2 linked regions of the Ciceribacter thiooxidans genome follow. The protein of the gene in region 2 interacts with the protein of the main gene of each other region in a pairwise test. Links are inferred from orthologs where the notes say so. Each region holds a gene or a part of one and is shown on either strand. Other genes may lie near its edges. The genes, in order: grpE and H4I97_RS13055.

The links.
Region 1: the proteins of H4I97_RS13055 (region 2) and grpE interact in binary tests that used the Escherichia coli proteins (3 or more experiments, as listed by UniProt). The link is inferred for Ciceribacter thiooxidans from one-to-one orthologs.

What each region holds. Positions count from the first base shown.
Region 1 is NZ_CP059896.1:3,173,307-3,176,414, forward strand. The notes cover bases 86-2,876. They hold grpE (nucleotide exchange factor GrpE), read right to left. Parts: upstream 1,901-2,876; coding sequence 1,271-1,900; downstream 86-1,270. Other genes in these bases: hpf (ribosome hibernation-promoting factor, HPF/YfiA family), read left to right, coding at 87-671; ptsN (PTS IIA-like nitrogen regulatory protein PtsN), read left to right, coding at 740-1,201; hrcA (heat-inducible transcriptional repressor HrcA), read right to left, coding at 2,017-2,876. Also shown: more of hrcA, read right to left, coding at 2,877-3,099. UniProt on the Escherichia coli protein: Participates actively in the response to hyperosmotic and heat shock by preventing the aggregation of stress-denatured proteins, in association with DnaK and GrpE. It is the nucleotide exchange factor for DnaK and may function as a thermosensor.
Region 2 is NZ_CP059896.1:2,666,776-2,670,024, reverse strand. What follows is about bases 110-3,041. They hold H4I97_RS13055 (Nramp family divalent metal transporter), read right to left. Parts: upstream 2,283-3,041; coding sequence 936-2,282; downstream 110-935. Other genes in these bases: H4I97_RS13050 (S49 family peptidase), read left to right, coding at 2,454-3,041; H4I97_RS13060 (tRNA1(Val) (adenine(37)-N6)-methyltransferase), read left to right, coding at 138-926; H4I97_RS13065 (putative signal transducing protein), read left to right, coding at 110-133. In the rest of the region: more of H4I97_RS13065, read left to right, coding at 1-109; more of H4I97_RS13050, read left to right, coding at 3,042-3,249. UniProt on the Escherichia coli protein: H(+)-stimulated, divalent metal cation uptake system. Involved in manganese and iron uptake. Can also transport cadmium, cobalt, zinc and to a lesser extent nickel and copper. Involved in response to reactive oxygen.

The sequences.
Region 1 (3,108 bases), 510 kb from region 2 along the record:
GGCGACATTGCTGTGTGAAGAGCTTGGATGCAGACGGCGGTTGACGTAAACTGATACCCGCAAATCACAATAAGAAGGGAAACTCCATGAGTGTGCGCGTATCCGGCAAACATATGGAAATCGGTGAAGCCTTCCGGCAACGGATTGAAGAACGGATCACGGAGACGGTAACCAAATATTTCGACGGCGGGTATTCCGGCCAGATCACGGTAACGAAATCGGCGGCCGCAGCCGCACCTTTCGTCGCCGACTGCCTGCTCCACCTCGACTCCGGCGTCAACCTGCACGCCACCGGCTCCGCAAATGACCCGCTGATTTCCTTCGACATTGCCACCGACCGCATTGACAAGCGGCTGCGCCGATACAAGCGGAAGCTCAAGGATCGCCATCCGAACAACGGTGCCGGCACGCCCGTCGAGGTCGCCTATACCGTGATGGATGCCGTATCCGACGAGCATGAGGAGCTTCCCGAGGATTACGCACCCACGATCGTGGCGGAAAGCACAAAGCAACTGCGGACCATGTCGGTTGCGAGTGCAGTCATGGCCCTCGACATGACGGACGAACCTGTACTCTTGTTCCGCAACCCCGGCAGCGACCAGATCAACATCGTCTACCGTCGCAACGACGGTAATATCGGATGGATCGACTCCGCCAACATCAAAGGCTGAGCCAAACCGGAAACGGCGGTCCACGCCGTTTCCTTCCCCTTTGATTCGGCGGCATGAAGGATTTTGAAATGGCCTTGGCAGATTTGCTGCAACAAGACGCAGTCGTTCCCGCCCTGAGGGTAAACTCAAAGAAGCAGCTGCTTCAGGAGCTCGCCGCGAAAGCCTCAAAACTCACGAACATCCCCGAACGGGAAATCTTCGACGTCATCCTGCAGCGGGAACGCCTCGGCTCCACCGGTGTCGGTAACGGCATCGCGATCCCGCATGGAAAGCTGAACAGCATCAAGAACATCACCGGCGTTTTCGCGCGGCTGGAGACGCCTGTCGACTTCGAAGCGCTTGATGACCAGCCTGTCGACCTCGTGTTCCTGTTGCTGGCCCCGGAAGGCGCAGGTGCGGACCATTTGAAGGCGCTCTCGAGGATCGCGCGCGTCCTGCGCGACCAGGACCTGGTCGCTAAGCTCCGCGCGACCGAATCCGCCTCTGCAATTTACGCTTTCCTGAACGAGGAACAGGCGAACGCAGCCTGACGTCCACCCACAAAAAAGGGCGCCGCGCTTCCGCTGACGCCCATCTTTTCGGCAAAGATAGAAGAAGAATCAGGCGTCCTTTTCGCCAGCCGATGCGGCATTGGCCTCCGGCTGGGCTTCCGTCTTCTGCCCACCCTTCGCAACGCCGACCATGGCCGGGCGAAGAACGCGATCGCCGATCGTAAAGCCCGCCTGCACCACCTGTACCACCGTGTTGTTCGGAACCTCGGCGTTGGGAATTTCAAACATGGCCTGGTGGAAGTTCGGATCGAACTTCTGGCCCTGCGGCTCGATCTTGCGGACACCGTGCCGTTCGAGCGTCGAGAGCATGCCGCGTTCCGTCATCTCCACACCTTCGATGAGCGCAGCCAGGCCGGCGTCGGCGGACGCGCGTGCTTCCTCCGAGACGGCCTCCAGAGCCCTGCGCAGGTTGTCCGAAACCGCCAGCATGTCCCGGGCGAAACCCGTCACCGCATAGGACTTGGCATCCTTCACGTCACGCTCGGTGCGGCGACGCAAGTTGTCCATCTCGGCCGCAAGACGCAGGAAGCGATCACGCAATTCTGCATTCTCTGCCTTCAGTGTCTCGAGAGGATCGACTTCCGCCTTCGTTGCTTCGGCTTCCCCGTTCCGCTGCTCGTCGATCTGGCTTTCAGCGACGGTGGCGTCAGGTCCGTTTTTCTTGGTTTCGTCGGTCATGACGTTCTCCGATTGAATGTCGTTTGGAATTCGTGCCCGATATCAGGGTTTGAGGTCGAAAAATCAAGGCTCCGGTGCGATATCGCCACCGAACCGTGATTGTCTCATAAGCGAGCCTAACGATTGGAGCGCGAGAGCCGTGCCATCAGCTGCGCGGTGTAGTCGACCATGGGAACGATGCGGGAGTAGTTGAGGCGCGTCGGGCCAATGACGCCGACGGCGCCGACGATCCGCTCGTCGCTGTCGCGGTAAGGCGCCACGATCAGCGAGGAGCCGGACAGCGAGAAAAGCTTGTTTTCCGAGCCGATGAATATCCGGACGCCGGGGCCGCTCTCCGCGAGATTAAGGATTTCGATCAGACTTTCCTTGCGTTCCAGATCATCGAAAAGGAGACGCAGCCGGTCGATATCCTCGGCGCCCGCGACCCCTTCGAGCAAATTGGCCCGGCCGCGGACGATAAGCCGTGTCGGCTTTTCGGCCTCCGCCCCACCGGACCAAACCGCAAGACCACGCTCGACCAGGTCCTGGGAAAGTGCATCGAGCTCACCGGCGACCTGTTCCTTCAACGTGACGAGCTGGCCTCGCAGTTCGGGGAGCGTCTGACCGGCAAGATTGGCATTGATGAAGTTGGCTGCTTCGGTCAGTTGCGATGCCGTCACGCCGGCCGGCAGATCAATGATGCGATTTTCGACCTGATTGTGTTCGCCGACCAGCACCGCCAGCGCCTTCGTGGGCTCCAGCCGGATGAATTCGACGTGCCTCAGGATCTGGTCACTCTTGGCGGCGATCACCAGTCCCGCCCCGCGGGACAAGCCCGAAAGCATGCGACTCGCGTCGGTCAGCAAGTTTTCCAGCGGCTGATCCGCATCCTGCGGGCGGATCTGCCGTTCAATGCTCTTGCGTTCACTCTCCGACAGATTGCCGACCTGCATGAATGCGTCGACGAAGAAACGCAGGCCTTGTTGTGTCGGCATCCGGCCGGCGCTGATATGCGGCGCGTATATGAGCCCGAGATCCTCGAGATCGCTCATGACGTTGCGCACGGAAGCGGGAGACAGAGACATAGGTAGGAGACGCGACAGGTTGCGCGAACCGAGCGGTTCTCCCGATTCGAGATAGCTTTCGACGATGCGCCGGAAAATCTCACGCGAACGGTCGTCCAGCGCGGAAGATATCTCTTTGACCGGAGTATTCGCCATGACGGTTAC
Region 2 (3,249 bases):
GATGAGCGTACTCGAAGGATCGCTCGGCATGCTGCCGCGCCGGCTGCTGGTCGAGGACGGCCGGGCGGACGAGGCGCGCAAGATCCTGGTGGACGCCGGCCTCGCAGACGAGTTGCGCAACCAGAAGGATTGACCCGATGACGGTTGCCACAGGGGTCGCCGAGACGGTCGACGCCTTCCATCGCGGCCGCTTTTATCTCGTGCAGCCGAAGGGCCGTGGCCACCGTGCGGGTATGGACGCGATGCTGCTTGCCGCACTCGTCGACCATGCCGGTCCGTTCCGGCTTGCAGACCTCGGTGCCGGCGCCGGCGCGGCGGGGCTTGCGGTCGCTGCCCGGCTTGCGGAAGCTGAAGTCACGCTCGTCGAACGTTCGGCGGAAATGCTCGCCTATGCCGCAAAGAGCCTGGCGTTGCCGGAAAATGCCGCAATCGCCCCGCGCGTCGACCTCGTCGAGGCCGATGTCACGCTGACGGGAAGAGCGAGAGTCGCGGCAGGCCTTGCCGACGACAGTTTCCACCATGTGATCATGAACCCACCCTTCAATGACGGGCGCGACCGCCGCACGCCAGACAGCCTGAGGGCGGAAGCCCATGCGATGACCGGAGGGCTCTTCGAAGCCTGGATTCGCACCGCCGGCGCGATCATGGTGCCCGGCGGGCAGCTGTCGCTGATCGCCCGCCCGGAGTCGGTGGCGGAGATCATCGACGCCTGTGGCCGCCGCTTCGGCGGCGTCGAGATCACGCCGGTCTATCCGCGCGGCGGCGAGAATGCGGTGCGCATTCTGGTAACGGCAATCAAGGGATCGCGGGCACGCCTTGCGTTCCGTTCGCCCCTCCTGATGCACGACGATCCCGAGAGCCACGCCTTCTCGGCCGGCGTCGACGACCTGAACAACGGCCGCAGGGCCTATCCGCGCAAGGGCTAGGGCCGGTCGTCACCCGATGAGGAAGTCGGAGGCGAGCTTAAGGTTCAGCACGGTGATGAGGAACGCCATCGCCAATGCGACCATGGTCAGCCAGCGGGGTGCTACGAGTTCGCCCATCTTGCGCCGGTTGGCCGTGATCAGCACCAGCGGGAAGACGGCGAACGGCAGTTGCAGACTGAGTATGACCTGGCTCAGGATCAGCAGCTCGCCGGTGCCGCGCTCGCCGTACCAGACGGCGACGAATGCCGCCGGCACGATTGCCAGCGCCCGCGTGGCGAGCCGGCGAACCCACGGCTTCAGCCGCATCCGCACGAACCCCTCCATGACGATCTGGCCGGCGAGCGTCGCCGTCGCTGTCGAGTTGAGGCCGCTGCACAGAAGCGCGATGCCGAACAGGAGGGGCGCCACGGTCGAGCCGAGGAGCGGGGCGAGCAGCGCATGTGCGTCGCCGAGTTCGGCGATCCCGAAATTGCCGGAGGTGTGGAAGGCCGCCGCGGAGAGGATGAGGATCGCCGCATTGACGAGCAATGCGAAGATCAAAGCCAGCGTGGAATCGATGGTGGCGAAGGAGAGCGCCTCGCGCCGGCCTTTCGGGCTCGAATCGTATCTGCGCGTCTGCACGATCCCCGAGTGGAGATAGAGATTGTGCGGCATGACGGTCGCACCGAGAATGCCGATGGCGATATAGAGCATCTGCGGATCGACGATGATCTGCGACGACGGCAGGAAGCCGCGGGTGACGGCACTGACATCCGGCCCGGCGAGCCAAAGCTGGATCGCGAAGCTCGCGCCGATAACGGCGGTGAGCGTGATCACGAACGCCTCGATCCATCGGAAACCGAGCCGTTGCAGCAAAAGGACCAGGAAGACGTCGCTCGCCGTGACGATGACGCCGATCTCGATCGGCATGCCGAAGATGAGTTTCAGGCCGATGGCGGTGCCGATCACCTCGGCGAGGTCCGTCGCGATGATCGCGATCTCGGCGAGGATCCACAGCCCGTAGGCAACCAGTGGGGGATAGGAATCGCGGCAGGCGCGCGCCAGATCGCGGTCGGTGGCGATGGCAAGCCGTGCGGCAAGCGATTGCAGGAACATCGCCATGACGCTGGAGAGAAGGACGACGAACAGCAGCGTATAGCCGTAGCGGGCGCCGCCGGAAAGCGACGTCGCCCAGTTGCCGGGATCCATGTAGCCGACCGCGACCAGATATCCGGGACCGAGGAAAGCCAGGGCCCGCCGCCAGAACGGCCGGCTGCTGCGAACCTCGATCGAGCCGCGGATCTCCGCGAGCGCGGGTTCGCCGAGCTCACTGCGCCATCCGGGCGACTGCGTCGGTCGCGCTGCCGTGTCAGTCATCCCGCTTCCTTCTTGCGATGCATCAATTCTTTGATTGAAACTAATTTGCAGGAACCTAGAGAGCCAGGTGAGGACTGACAAGGGGAGTGGGGGCCGGGCCATTGTTGTTTTTCACCGGAAGACTTACATGGACGGCCTGACGACGTGTAAGCGTAAATGAAGGGCCGCCTGATGCCGAAATTTCTCGATCGCCTGTTGCCGAAACGGTTCCGCAAGAAGGGAACGATGATCCCGGTCGTTCGCCTGCACGGGACGATCGCCGCAGGCGGCTCCAGGTTCAAGCCGGCGCTCAATCTCGCAAGCGTGGCACCGATGCTCGAAAAGGCGTTTTCCAGGAAGGATGCGCCGGCCGTCGCCATATCCGTGAATTCGCCAGGCGGCTCGCCGGTCCAGTCGCGGATGATCTTCGAGCGCATCCGCGCTTTGGCCGAGGAAAAGGGCAAGACGGTGCTCGTCTATGTCGAGGACGTCGCGGCCTCGGGCGGCTACATGATCGCGCTGGCCGGTGACGAGATCGTCGCCGACCCGTCCTCGATCGTCGGCTCGATCGGCGTCGTCTCCGGCGGTTTCGGCTTTCCTGAACTTCTGAAGAAGATCGGCGTCGAGCGCCGCGTCTACACCGCCGGCGAGAACAAGGTGATCCTCGATCCTTTCCAGCCGGAGAAGGAAAGCGACATCGAATACCTGAAGAGCCTGCAGGTGGAGATCCACACCATCTTCATCGAGATGGTGAAGGCGCGCCGCGAAAGCCGACTTGCGGACGAACCGGGCGTTTTCTCCGGGCTCTTCTGGACGGGCCGCCGCGGGCTGGAACTCGGGCTCGTCGATCGTCTCGGCGGGATGCGCGAGGACATCAAGCGCCGCTACGGCAAGGACGCCAGGCTGGAGCTGATCAGCGGCGCGAAGGATTTCTTCGGCCGGCGGCTTCCGGGCGTTTCCGCCTTTGCCGCACCGGATGCGGAACAGA